2 regions of the Vibrio hippocampi genome follow, and region 2 is predicted to be linked to the other one. Evidence: predicted binding sites of a transcription regulator. Region 2 holds the regulator's gene; the other holds the start of a gene.
The links. The regulator MetJ, encoded in region 2, represses methionine synthesis genes. The targets are predictions, from matches to a motif close to TTAGACNTNTANANGTCTAA.
Positions count from the first base shown of each region.

Region 1: the regulator MetJ is predicted to act here: its motif matches at 5,483-5,502, upstream of metA (homoserine O-acetyltransferase MetA).

Region 1 covers NZ_CAKLCM010000002.1:749,560-757,012, forward strand. The annotation lists gene pstC (phosphate ABC transporter permease subunit PstC) at 1-885, opposite strand, end outside; gene L9Q39_RS05845 (PstS family phosphate ABC transporter substrate-binding protein) at 955-1,995, opposite strand; gene L9Q39_RS05850 (methyl-accepting chemotaxis protein) at 2,447-4,450, shown strand; gene metA (homoserine O-acetyltransferase MetA) at 4,515-5,456, opposite strand; gene L9Q39_RS05860 (AAA family ATPase) at 5,632-6,003, shown strand; gene L9Q39_RS05865 (DUF3859 domain-containing protein) at 6,052-6,489, shown strand; gene L9Q39_RS05870 (ribosome recycling factor family protein) at 6,468-6,815, shown strand; gene L9Q39_RS05875 (M20/M25/M40 family metallo-hydrolase) at 6,884-7,453, opposite strand, start outside.
Region 2 covers NZ_CAKLCM010000002.1:2,256,249-2,263,701, forward strand. The annotation lists gene L9Q39_RS12460 (bifunctional aspartate kinase/homoserine dehydrogenase II) at 1-238, opposite strand, end outside; gene L9Q39_RS12465 (O-succinylhomoserine (thiol)-lyase) at 247-1,416, opposite strand; gene metJ (met regulon transcriptional regulator MetJ) at 1,715-2,035, shown strand; gene L9Q39_RS12475 (malic enzyme-like NAD(P)-binding protein) at 2,159-3,418, opposite strand; gene rpmE (50S ribosomal protein L31) at 3,714-3,932, opposite strand; gene priA (primosomal protein N') at 4,222-6,423, shown strand; gene cytR (DNA-binding transcriptional regulator CytR) at 6,692-7,453, shown strand, end outside.

The DNA of each region.
Region 1 (7,453 bases), 1.5 Mb from region 2:
TCGAATCAAAGGGGCAACCACCAGCGCGGCAAAAAAACCGTACACAACGGTCGGGATCCCCGCCAAGATTTCCAACACAGGCTTAACAATATTACGCACTTTTGTAGAGGCGTATTCGGCTAAGTAGATGGCACTGAGTAAACCCACCGGAGCGGCGATCAGCATCGCGATGGTTGAAATCATTAATGTGCCGGTCAATAGGGGAATAAAACCAAAAGCGCCACTCGCGCCTTGCTGATCTTCACGAAGCGCCACTTGCGGTGACCACTCCAAGCCAAATAGAAAATCGGTAATTGGGATGATATTGAAGAAACGTACCGCTTCAAATAACACCGAAAGCACAATGCCGAGTGTGGTTAAAATGGCAATGACCGAGCAAACCACTAAGAAAAAACGCATCATTTTTTCAACATGTAGGCGCGCTTTGACTTTAGGTTGAACCAGTTTTAAACCGATCACTAGACCAATTAAGGAGAGTGCTACCAGAGAGGCGAAACGGATATTGTTTCCAGTGAAAATGACACTTCGATAATAATAAGAAGCATCGTTTAACCAATCTTGGTCCGTGGCAGTGATGCCCGAAGCCACGTGTTTGATTTGACTATAAAGTAGCGAAGGATCGGTACCGCTGGATAATATTCCATTGGGTACTCTAGCCATCACCATAGTTTCTACAATATAGGGATAAAACAGACTCCAAATAGCAAAGATAAGTAACGCTGGAATGGCTGAAATAATCGCGGCAAGCGTTGCATAATAGGAAGGTCTGGAGTGAAGGTATCTTAATCCACCATTTGAATTTGCTATTTGCACTGTTCGACTCTTGGCTAGAAAATACGCTAGCGAAGAGATGCAGAGCAAGGAAAGCATTAGCAAAGAATTCATAAAGCCTCTAAAAATCACGACGGGGCAACCTATAAAATAAATAGGTACCCCGTAAAATCTACCAACAAATTATAGGTTTGGTGTTAGCTCAGTACCGGCAGCACGAACCATTTTCCAATCTGTTTGTGGTAGAGGAATGAGGCCACGATCAGTCAGGTAACCTTCTTCACCGATAGCTTGCTCAGAAGTGAACGCTGCTACGTATTCCTTAAGACCTGGGATAGTGTCTTTGTGATCTTCTTTAACGTAGAAGTATAGAGAGCGAGAAACAGGGTAATCACCGCTACCAATTGCTTCAAACGTTGGCTCTACACCGTTGATGATAGAAGCCTGAACCTTGTCAGCATTCTCTTCTAGGAATGAGTAACCAAATACACCTAGCGCATTAGGGTTAGCCGCAAGCTTTTGCACGATTAGGTTATCGTTTTCACCCGCTTCGATGTAGCCACCGTCTTCACGTACAGAGTGACAAACTGCTTTGTACTTGCTCTTGTCGCTCTTTTTAAGTGCAGCGATTTGTGGGAATTTCTTACAGCCACCTTCAAGCGCTAGCTCTGCGAATGCGTCACGAGTTCCTGACGTTGGCGGTGGACCAAGCACTTCAATCTTGATAGCAGGAAGCGCAGGGTTTACTTCGTTCCAAGTTTTGTATGGGTTTTCAACTAGGTTACCGTTCGCATCCGGAACTGTTTTTGCTACGCCTTTATAAACATCTTCAAGGCTAAGCTTAAATTGAGTGGCATCTTTAGAGTTAGCTAGAACGATACCGTCATAACCAATCTTGATCTCAACAATATCTTTCACGCCGTTTTTAGCGCAAAGCTCGACTTCTGAAGATTTGATCTTACGTGAAGCGTTAGTGATGTCTGGTGTGTTTTCACCAATGCCAGCACAGAAAAGCTTTAGACCACCGCCTGAACCTGTCGATTCGATCTTAGGTACAGAGAAAGACGTAGTGCGACCGAATCGCTCCGCAACTACGGTTGCGAATGGGAACACGGTAGATGAACCAACAATACTGATGTAGTCGCGAGATGCCGCGTTTACAACGCTTGATGAAGCCATTGTTAATGCAACTGTTGTAGTAGCAACGAGCGCTTTAATTTTCACATCAACCTCCAAGTTGACAATTTCGTTAATACTGTCCGCGTCAATGCGGACTTAAATTAAAGTTCGATTGGTTAATTGAACGAGTGTTATTTCAACAGCGAAATGTGACATAGAGGAGACATGGATATTATAGATTTATTACAAATAGTTACATTTGTGCCTATTTAAGATAGGGAAAAACTAAGGCGATTTCAAAGCCAAGCATTGAACATTGAGAAAACATATTGAGTCGTGTGGATAGATGATTTTTCTTTTTGTTTCTGGTGGTTAGAAAGCATCATGCCTGTTTGCTTGCAAAGCAATATAGAGTGAAGATTCATAAAAAAGTCACAAATCTCATTTAAATTTAGTAAAAAAGTTTAATTGACAGTTTGCATATCTAATAGACGAGCTGTTGATTATTACCAATAAATTAAACCTTAAAATAAACACTATAAGTATGAGGTTAATAATGTACTTATCTATTATCCAGCGGATTGTGATTGGCTTTTCTGTTGTTATTGTATTTGTCGTTTCGATTAGTGGTTCTGCTTATTTTAGTCAGTTAAATATGGCGAATCAGCTTGATATTACTTCGATTAAAATGACGAATTTGCTCGCCAGTTCGAACCACTTGGTGCAGAACCTACAAAATCTTAATCGTTCGGTTCTTGTACACGCTAACACTGATGATCCACAGATGAGAATCGAACTTGAGGATGAGTTTCTGCTGGAGAAAAAGCGCTACTTAGAAAATTATGGTTCATTTTTCGATGAGCTTAATGCTTACCCAGAGATTCAAACCTTATTAGATGAATTAGATGGTCAGGCAAAACGTATTTTCCAAGATGCAGAAAGTCATATTGCGATTAAAAATCAACGTATTGAAGCGCGAAGTAAAACCTCTCAAGAGCTGAACGGTTTTGATGAAAAGTGGAAGTTCTTTGAACAAGATGTCGGTGATCTTGCCTATGTTGCCAAAGCCAATAAGCAGCGCACGAATAATCGCAACCTCAACTACATTATCGCGCAGGGAGTCGGGGCAGATCGCTATTTGCAAAAAATCTATGCGATGGAAGATATTGCAGATGCAGAATTAGTGCGACAAGAATTGGTGGCGCATATTGAACGCTTTAAAGATAAAGCGACGCGAGTGTCACTTTCAATGCCTGAAAGTAAAGAGAGTATCGCTTTTTATTTAGACACATTAGTGCGAGCGATTGAAAACCCGCAAGGGGTGCTACAGCAGCATTTAACTTATATCGACCTAACGGCAAAAAGTGACCATTTGTTGGGGCAGATTGCTGGGGATATGGACATTGCGATAGAAGAGTTTGAGCGGATTATTGCCGAAATTCAAACGCTAGTGAGTCGTACAGCCCAACAGGCAAAGCATGATTCGGAGCGTGCGATGTTACTCAACGGTGTGTTGGCGCTGATCTCAACGGTGATCGCCATTATTTTATCGGTGACGATAGTGCTATCAATAAAACGTCCTTTGAGTCGTATTATGCAAGCGCTAGACAAGATGACATCAGGCGATCTGACCCATCGAATTGAGACCGGCTTTCGTTCGGAGTTAGGTGCGATTGCGGTCAATGTTAACCAGCTTGGTGAGCAGTTGAGTCAGGTGATCGCACAAGTGCAGCAATCGGCGACCATGCTCAGCGGTGTTGCCAATGAAAGCCATCAATTAAGTAGTAAAACCAATGTGGATGTGGCTAAGCAACAGACGCAAACCAAAGCGATTGCCGGTTCTGTTGAGGATATGAAGCAGGCGACAGAAGAGGTCGCCAGTTCGGCAATGGAAACCAGCAAAGAAGTGGATCAAATCACTGTATTGGCGCATGGCAATATGGAAGGTATGCAGCAGAATTTGAAGTTTGTTAGTCAACTGCAAAGCTCTCTTGTCGATGCGACTCAAGTCATCCACCAACTCTCCAATGAGTCACGCCAGATTGGTGACATTCTTACCGTGATCAAATCGATTTCAGAGCAGACCAATTTGCTGGCGCTTAACGCTGCCATTGAGGCAGCTCGTGCTGGTGAACAGGGGCGCGGTTTTGCTGTGGTTGCAGATGAAGTGCGTTCATTAGCGACGCGTACCCAAAACTCCGCAGATGATATTGCTGGGATGATTGATACGCTACAAACTAAGGCAGAAACCGCGGTGGAATTGGTCGAGCAAAATCTTGAGCAAGCCGAGATTTCAGTCAATCAGAGTCATGATAGCCATCGTTCTTTAGAAACCATCGTGCAACGTCTCTCAACCATCAATCAAATGAGTCGTTCGATTGCGGATAAATCTGAGCAGCAAACGCAAACGGCGAAAGAGGTGGTGACGAGTATTGCTTACATTTCAGAGAAGGCGACACGAATCGCGGAAGAGGTGGATGAGTCGGCTCGTAATAGTGAATCGTTGAACGCGCTTTCGAGTGAGCAAACACAATTGGTGGCGCATTTCGTTATCAAATAGGGAAATTGCAAAACGTGCCACCCAAATCAAGCGCATCCTGTGTGCTTGATTTGGGTTACTTAACCTATTCATCCTTAGTGAAATTCGCTTCGCTAAATTGATCAAGGTTATAAGGTGTTTGTTGGTAAACGCAGTAGTTTAACCAGTTCGCAAACAGTAAATGCCCATGACTGCGCCAACTTGCACAAGGCTTGTTGTCGGGGTTGTTATCGGGATAGTAGTTAAGTGGAATAGCGGGCTCTAGCCCCTCTCCAAGATCGCGAACATACTCATTATGCAGCGTATGGGAGTCGTATTCAGGATGACCAGTAACAAACACATTACGCTTATCTTTAGTCGCGGCAAGGTAGACTCCGGCGACCTCTGAGGTTGCTAAGATATCGAGGTCGGTGTTCTGCTCTAAATAGTCGGCAGAAAAGTCGGCATAACGAGAGTGAGGCGCAAGAAAGCTGTCATCAAAGCCACGCAACAGAGCATGGAATGGATCATGAATATCGTGTTGGTAAACGCCCGATAGTTTTTCTTTGCGGGTACGCTTAGGTAAGTCATAAAGCAGTTTTAAACCAGCTTGCGCCGCCCAGCAGACATAGAGCGTTGACGTCACATGCTTATTGGCCCAGTTCATGATGGTTTGCAGGTGCTCCCAATAAATCACATCCTCAAACTGCACAAGACCTAACGGCGCGCCAGTAATGATCAGTCCATCAAAATTGCGTTCCTTGACCATTTCAAATTGGCGATAAAAGTTATCAAGGTGCTCTGTCGGGGTGTTTTTACTCGGGCGATTGTCAATGCGCAGCAGTTCGATATCCACTTGCAGCGGGCTATTGGATAACAGGCGTAAGAACTGAGTTTCGGTCTCAATTTTTTTCGGCATTAAATTGAGGATCAGCACTTTAAGTGGACGAATTTCCTGTGAAGAAGCACGAGACTCGGACATGACAAAGATGTTTTCATGGCGCAATACATCCGATGCAGGCAGTTGATCTGGAATCTTAATCGGCACAGCTTTCTCCCTAAGCTAATGGTCGTCTGGATGGCTATACTTCTAAAACTACCGCAAATTTTGTCGAATGTCGATAGTAATTAAACGCAAAGTGACACTCAGTGAGTATGGCTTGTTTCTTAGTGTTTTGTTCGGTACTCTGCGCCAAGAATCATAACTGGCAGGATAGAGTTCGGTGGCGAAGTTAACCCTTATTCGAGGTTTACCCGGTTCAGGTAAATCAACATTGGCGAAGACTCTTTCAGGGCATCATCTTGAAGCCGATATGTTCTTTGTCGATCAGCAAGGGGAATATCAGTTTGACCTAGAGAGGTTGCCAGCGGCGCATCTTTGGTGCCAGCAACAGACAGAACGATTACTGGCTGAGGGCAAGGATGTGGTGGTATCGAATACCTTTGTGCGTCGGTGGGAAATGAAACCCTACCAACAGTTGGCAACCAAGTACCGTGCCGAGTTGCAAGTCGTGGTTTGCAGCGGAAATTACCCCAATGTTCATGGTGTCAGCACGACAACCATTGAAAAGATGCGTCGACGCTGGCAATCATAAAATCGGGCAGTTAAATCACATGCAGTCAATAGAGAGAGAATCAATAATATGGCAAGACGTTCAGCGGTGGTCGAAATTGTCTCCTACGGTGTGTATGACACTTGGGATTCAGGATCGAAAGATCTGCCGAAAATCCAGCAGTTCACCACACAAATTGCCGCGGAGCCTCAAATAGAGTTCGGTTTTATCGTCAATATTAAGAAAGCCAAAGGCGAACGTCTGCGTTATTGCATCACACATCCGGGCATTATCAATAAAAAAGGGCAAACCCTCGCACCTTTTGATGGTGAGGTGCATGTTGGTAGTAACGATTGGGACTTTTATTTGGGTGATACCATCCAACTACTGCATCCGATTGATGGCTTAGAAAGCAATCTAGGCGAGTGGCATATGACGATGGAAATCAATGGTCGAGTCGTTGCCGAGAAAACCTTTAAAGTGGTGGCAAAGGATCAAGGTCAGTTTTGGAAACAGAGAGGCTTTTAATTCAGCTCAATAGCTTTGTTCATCGGGTCGATAACAAAGCCGAAATCATTCAACTGGCGGCACAACACGGTTGTGTGCTTAAGCGTATTCGTCGCTCGCGTCATTGGCAGATTTCAGGAGGGTTAGATCAATTACGTCTCTTTTCCAGCGCGATTACTGTCCCTTGGATCAGCGCCAAAATAGAACAAGCGTGTGAGCCATTTAAACCCGCCGTGACCGAGATATTAGAACGCAATCCCGATATATCTGTGATGGAGTTGGTACAACAGTCCGGTTGCACTGTGGCTGAGGCGCGGGCTGCTATTGATGAACATGAAGGATTTTAACGGCTGCGTATCAAGCAACAGCCGTTAATTCAAAACTCAAAGCACAGGACTTGCCTGCGCATTTGTGATTACTTGCTGCTGGTGTAACGAACGATAAAGTCAGTAATGGCGACCATATCGTCTACCGCGATGTACTCTTCAGTGGTGTGTACTTTCGCCATCCCTGTGGATAGGTTTAGCGTTGGTAGGCCGTTCGCATTGAAGTTGTTGGCATCACTGCCGCCGCCAGTATGTTTGGTTTGAGCCACAATACCCATATCCGCAAATACCGCTTTGACTTCAACAACCGCAGGATGATCGTCAGCAATCACAAAGGCGTTATAAGCACGGTGACAGTCGATCTCCACCTTAGCGCCAAACTTGTCTGCTGATGCTTGCAGCGTTTCAACCATATGAGACACTTGCTTGGTGAGCTTTGCTTCATTGAGAGAGCGGGTTTCAGCTACAATCTTGATTTCTGGCATCACGATATTGGTCGCTTGACCACCCGAAACGATACCAATGTTAGCCGTGGTTTCTTCATCAATGCGCAGCAGTTTCATGTTAGAAATCGCGTCAGCGGCAACCATAGCTGCGCTGATCCCCTCTTCAGGAGCAAGCCCCGCATGAGCTGGACGACCGATAATCGTCGCTTCAAT
Region 2 (7,453 bases):
CCACCAAGGATAACTGAAACTGTCTAAGTTGGTGCAGATGCTCATGAGCAAGACGCCCATCTTTACTCAGCGCATCAAGAAATTGAATGAGTCGATTGGTGGTTTTGCCTGCCGCAGAGACCACCACTAGATCTTCACAGTGTGAATAATCGCGTAAAATCGCGGCTACGCGACGATAGCACTCAGGATCGGCTAAGCTACTACCACCAAATTTATGCAGCTGCCTTTTCGTATTCATCTTGTTATTCACCCTTGGTAACGATGCGTTTTAGCAAACGCTTGTTGTAAATCGGCAATCAAATCTTGGGCATCTTCAAGACCCACAGACAAACGCAGCAATTGTTGTGAGACACCCGCCTTTGCCAGCGCTTCCTCTCCCATCGCTCGATGTGTCATCGAGGCTGGATGACAGATAAGGCTTTCCACTCCTCCCAGAGACTCAGCAAGGGAAAACAAGGACAACTCACCCACAAAGTACTTAAGCTGATCAAAGCTGCCCGCAAACTCAAAACTGAGCATGGAACCAAAACCCGATTGCTGCTTCTTGGCAATCTCGTGCCCTGGGTGTTCAGGTAGGCTTGGGTGATAAATCGTTTTAACTAAAGACTGCGTCGTGAGGAATTTAAGGATCTCCAGTGAGCTCTCTTCATGGACTCGCATACGCGCCCCCAAAGTACGCAGTCCTCTTAGGGTCATATAGCTATCAAACGGTGTGCCGGTTGCACCGATACAGTTGCCCCACCAAGCCAGTTCTTCGGCATCTTGTGCTGACTTCGCAATAATCACTCCACCGATCACGTCTGAGTGTCCATTGATGAACTTAGTGGTTGAGTGGATAACAAAATCAGCCCCCAGCTCTAACGGCTTTTGATAGATAGGCGTTAAAAAGGTGTTGTCTACCGCCACCATGGCACCGATCGCTTTTGCTTTTTGGCAAATTTTTTCAATATCCACCACGCGTACTAGAGGATTTGATGGGGTTTCCAACAGAATCAACTTGGGCTTCTGTGCCAACGCTTGGTCCAATGCGGCTTCATCCACTTGATCAACAAAGTTAACCTTGAAGTCACCCTTATTTGCTCGTGTATTGAAAAGGCGGAAAGTACCACCGTAGCAATCATGCGGCGCTACAATCAGATCATCGGGACCTAAAAATGTCGACACCCAAAGGTTTAGAGCTGAGGTACCACAGTTAGTGATCACTGCGCCTTCACCGGATTCTAACTCACTCAGCGCTTGCTCGAGTAATCCTCGGTTTGGGTTTCCTGAGCGGGTATAGTCGTAATTTGGCACTTCCCCAAAGGCAGGAAAACCATAGTTGGTTGAGAGGTAAATAGGGGGAACAACAGCATGGTGTTGAGTGTCAGACTCGATACCTGTGCGTACGGCAATTGTAGACGGCTTCCGATCGCTCATAGAAAAATCCTTTATCAAACGCGATTAATGAAAATTAGTATACCCAAGTCAAACTGTGATACTAGGCTTGTTGCCTAACAATCGTCAGTAATTTTGACCTTACAGATTTTCATCGAACTGCTGCGCAAAATATCGAAAGCGCAACAGTCCATAAAAGTAGAATGGGTTCACTTTACCATTACGAAAAAAGACGTCAACACTTCTAGACGTCTATAAGGCTTTGCATATGGCAGTAAATGCCGCTAAAATTGCGCCATTGTGAATTACTCTATTTCAAACAGTGGAACGAAGGTACGCTATGGCAGACTGGAACGGTGAATACATCAGCCCTTACGCAGAGCATGGTAAAAAGAGCGAGCAAGTAAAGAAAATCACGGTATCCATTCCGTTAAAGGTGCTTAAAGTACTGACCGATGAACGCACTCGCCGCCAGATCAACAACCTGCGCCACGCGACCAACAGCGAACTGCTTTGCGAAGCGTTCCTGCACGCGTATACCGGTCAACCCTTACCCACCGATGAAGACCTAAGAAAAGACCGTCCAGACGACATCCCAACCGAAGCCAAACAGCTAATGACGGAGATGGGTATTGAGTTTGAAGCCTTCGATGAAGAGTAAGAGATAAGATTCTAGGTTTTAGGCCCTAGGTCCTAGAATCTAGGTCCCGTCTACTTTCACGGGACCATATCACCCTAGCACCTATCACCTAGCACCTAGCACCTAGCACCTATTTAGTTTAGTTTAAACCATATAACTCTCAGGCAACTCAATCCTCGCCACCCCAGACTCAACCGCAGCCAACGCTACCGCTTTCGCGACACGAGGTAATAGACGCGGGTCCATGGGTTTAGGGATAATATAATCATTACCAAAACTAAGGCTTTCAACGCCCGCCGCATGTAAAACGGCTTCTGGTACTTCTTCTTTTGCTAACTGACGAATTGCTTCAACCGCGGCTAATTTCATCTCATCATTAATTTCGCTGGCACGCACATCTAATGCACCACGGAAAATAAATGGGAAGCAGAGTACGTTATTCACTTGGTTTGGATAATCAGAGCGACCTGTACCCATGATCAAATCATCTCGAACTTGGTAAGCCAACTCCGGTTTAATCTCGGGATCTGGATTAGAGCATGCAAAAACCACTGGCTTATCAGCCATCAGCTTTAATGCGTCCGCAGGCAGTAAGTCTGGACCAGACACACCCAAGAAAAGATCCGCACCTTCAATCACATCTTCCAAGGTGCGTTTGTCAGTGTTATTGGCAAACAGTGCTTTATATTCATTCAGATCATCACGGCGAGTATGGATCACGCCCTTACGATCCAGCATGTAGATCTTCTCACGCATTGCGCCGCATTTGATCAACAATTCCATACAAGCAATCGCCGCAGCACCTGCACCCAAGCAGACGATGGTCGCCTCTTTTAGCTCTTTGCCTTGTAGTTCAAGGGCATTCAGCATCCCCGCTGCGGTTACAATCGCTGTACCGTGCTGATCATCATGGAATACTGGTACATCGCAACGCTCGATAAGACGTTTCTCAATTTCAAAGCAATCCGGCGCTTTAATATCTTCTAAGTTGATGCCACCAAAAGTGTCAGAAATATTGGCTACAGTGTCAACAAACTCATCGATAGTGCGGTGCTTCACTTCTATGTCGATAGAATCCAATCCTGCAAAACGCTTAAACAACAACGCCTTGCCTTCCATAACCGGTTTTGACGCTAAGGGTCCCAAGTTACCCAAACCTAAAATAGCGGTCCCGTTTGAGATCACGGCGACCATATTGCCTTTCGCGGTGTACTTATAAACGTTGTCCGCACTTTGCGCTATTTCACGCACGGGCTCTGCAACGCCTGGGCTATACGCAAGCGCAAGATCTTTGGCTGAGTTAGCCGGTTTGGTCAGTGCGACTTCAATTTTTCCAGGAACAGGATGGGCATGGTAATCAAGAGCTTGCTGGCGAAACTCGTTGATCAGATTGTCATCAGACATAGTGTGTAACCTTACTGTGAGTCGTTTTAATAACTATTAATTAAAACATCACATACTACCCAGATCACACAAATTGAAAAGAGGCATCGTGAATTTAATCACACTGGCAGGAGCAGTCATCTAATAAAGTGACTATACCCAAGTTACCTCAAGATGCAGAGTTCAGAAGTAACTTGGGTATATATTTTAAGGGCAAGCTTGAACGGATATAACGCTTGTTGATGACGTGTTTATCTATGAGGCAAAGAAAAAGGACGCCGATTGGCGTCCTTTTCTGGAATCTGTATATGCAGAATTACTTCTTGCTAGACAGAGCACCAAAACGCTTGTTGAAGCGATCAACACGGCCGCCCGTATCAACGATACGTTGCTTACCAGTGTAGAATGGGTGACATTTGTCACATACGTCAAGGTGAATTGACTCTTTAGATAGCGTTGAGTTGAACTCAAACTCGTTACCGCAAGAACAAGTTGCTTTAACTGCTTTGTACTCTGGGTGGATACCAGCTTTCATGGGAAACCTCAAATATTTAGGCCGTGTCGCCATCCGATTCTAAGCCGGACACCACACGTAGTTAAAAAGTAAATCGCAATGATAGGGACATTAGACCATACCATCAAGGCGCAGTATATTAATGAATACTCACCTTGGAATCAACAAAAATTGCCACTTTTTTCACCACCTTTAGGTGACGATTCTTCGTCACTTCAAAGGCAAAGCACAAAAATGAGCCGGAAAGCCTAACTTTATCACCGCAGTTAAGTATAGAATACCAATCCCATTGATTTAAGTTCTCTCTATTATGCGTCCAAATATCGCCCGAGTTGCCCTGCCTGTTCCCTTAGATAAGCAGTTCGACTACCTCGTTCCTGCTCACCTCTTTCCTGTGGTGGGCGGTCGAGTATCCGTGCCGTTTGGACGACAGACTTTAGTCGGCATCGTTACCGAGTTTAGTCATCAGTCCGAGTTTCCTATTGAACAACTCAAGTCGATAAAACAAGCCCTTGATACTCAACCGGTTTGGTCAAAGCCTCTGTATGAACTTATCGTTTGGTGCAGTCAATACTATCAACATCCTTTAGGTGACACCCTCAACAATGCGCTGCCCGCAGCACTGCGTAAAGGCAAGCAAGCCAACTTCTCTGCCACGATTCAGTGGCGTTTAACCGACAGTGGTAAAAACCAACTCATGCAGGGATTTGGTCGGGCAGTCAAACAAGCGAAAGCGATGATGATGCTAGAGTCTGGTCCCTGTGACCATCAATCTCTACTCGATCATGAAATCAGTAGCGCTACGCTAAAGACCATTGAAGATAAAGGGTGGGTTGTCTCTGAGGAAAAAACCGTGACCGTGCCACCAAGACCAGCAGTGATCACTAATGATCCTGGTGATCTCAAGGTCAATTCAGAGCAAGCGATTGCCATCGCCTCAGTCAACAGCCAAAACCAGTTTGGGTGTTATTTACTGGAAGGCGTAACCGGCTCAGGTAAAACCGAAGTCTACCTGCAAATGATCAAACCGGTTGTCGAAAAAGGTCGACAGGCGCTGGTACTGGTTCCGGAGATTGGCTTAACGCCGCAAACTATCAACCGTTTTCGTAAACGCTTTAATGTACCTGTGGAAGTGATCCATTCTGGGCTCAATGATAGTGAACGCCTAAACGCATGGCTCAGTGCCCGAGACAATCACGCTGGCATTGTGATTGGTACACGCTCAGCATTACTTACGCCCTTTGCTGATCTTGGCATTATTATTGTCGACGAAGAGCATGATACCTCCTACAAACAGCAAGATAGCCTACGCTACCATGCTCGCGATGTCGCCGTTATGCGAGCGGCCAAAGAGCAGATACCGATTATTTTAGGCTCTGCGACGCCTTCGCTCGAGACACTGCACAACGCATTAAGTGGTAAATATCATCATTTAGTACTGAGCCAGCGCGCGGGTCTAGCGGTCCCCACCACGAATAAGGTTATTGATGTCAAAGGGCAGTATCTAGAAGCTGGTCTTTCTGCCCCGCTAATTGCTGAATTACGCAAGCACCTTAATCAAGGCAATCAAGTGATGCTGTTTCTCAACCGTCGCGGATTTAGCCCAGCCCTGATGTGCCATGAATGTGGTTGGACTGCCGATTGCCAACGCTGTGATGCTTACTATACCTATCACCAATCCAGCCGCGAGATGCGCTGCCACCATTGTGGCTCGCAGCGTCCAACGATTCATCAATGCCAAAATTGCAATTCTAATCAGTTGGTCACCGTCGGTGTGGGCACCGAGCAACTTGAACAGCAACTCGCGACACTCTTCCCTGAATACAAAGCGATTCGTATCGATCGGGATAGCACTCGACGTAAAGGCAGTCTGGAGAATGCGCTCGAATCGATTCGCAATAATGAATATCAGATATTAATCGGCACTCAAATGCTCGCTAAAGGTCACCACTTTCCTAATGTGACTCTGGTGGCACTATTAGACGTTGATGCCTCTTTATATAGCAGTGATTTTCGCGCCTCTGAGCGATTAGCACAGCTATTTATTCAAGTTGCGGGACGCGCAGGGCGAGCCAGTAAACCTGGGGAAGTCTTACTGCAAACGCACCATCCAGAGCACTCGCTGCTGCAAACCTTACTGCACAAAGACTATCACCACTTTGCCCAGAGTGTATTACAAGAACGCAAGTATGCCATGTTGCCTCCTTTCAGCTTTCTCACTCTATTTAGAGCGGAAGCGAATCAATCGGACGACGCCGAAATATTTTTGCGTCAAGTTCGCCACTCTCTTGAAGCGCACCCACTATTTGACCACCAGGCGATCGTTTTAGGACCCACACCGGCTCCTATGGCTAAGCGAGCGGGTAAATCCCGTTGGCAATTGATGTTACAAGTGACCAGTCGCAGCCAGATGCAAAAGATCTTGGCCAGTGCCAAGCCAGTCATTGCTCAACTTCCCAATGCAAAAAAAGTGCGCTGGTCTATGGATATAGAGCCTCAAGATCTCAGCTAACCAAAAGAAAGAGTGGATCGTTCATTAAACTCACACACCATTAAAGCGTGAGGACTGTCGCAAAACAAATGTAATTATTGTTATACAAACCGTAACTTTGTGCCAAGAAATGCATATTACTCATTAATACGTCATTATATGTTGCCAAAGCATTTGTGCTGAAAAAGGTAATACACATTTAGATTCATGGATAATCGTAAGAGTGCCTTTGCTTTGGTAGTTAGATGTAGCACTCTTATCCAGCCATCATAAAGTAGAGGATAAAAATATTATGGCGACAATGAAGGATGTTGCCCAGTTAGCAGGGGTATCGACCGCAACCGTATCTAGAGCATTGATGAACCCAGAAAAAGTCTCATCAACCACTCGAAAACGCGTAGAATCCGCAGTGCTAGAGGCGGGTTATTCTCCAAACTCGTTGGCGCGCAACCTAAGAAAGAATGAGTCAAAAACCATCGTGACCATTGTTCCTGATATCTGCGATCCCTATTTCTCAGAGATTATTCGTGGCATTGAAGATGTCGCGATGGAACATGGCTACTTAGTGCTACTTGGCGACAGCGGTCAATCGAAAAAGCGTGAATCCTCATTTGTAAACTTAGTGTTCACCAAACAAGCGGATGGCATGCTGCTGCTTGGAACCGATCTTCCTTTTGACATCAGTAAACCAGAGCAGAAAAACCTGCCTCCAATGGTGATGGCCTGTGAGTTTGCACCTGAATTAGGCTTGCCAACCGTTCACATTGATAACTTAACCTCAGCTTATGAGGCGGTGAATTATTTAGCGCAATTAGGGCATAAACGTGTCGCGCAAATCTCTGGTCCCGAAACGGCCTTCTTATGCCGCTTTAGGCAGCAAGGTTATCAACAAGCTCTGCGTCGTGCCGGTCTTACGATGAAACCTGAGTACACCATTCGAGGCGACTTTACCTTTGAATCCGGAGCGAAATCTGTGCGCTCACTGCTCGCACTTCCTGAGCCACCAACCGCAATTTTCTGTCATAACGACATCATGGCCATTGGCGCTATG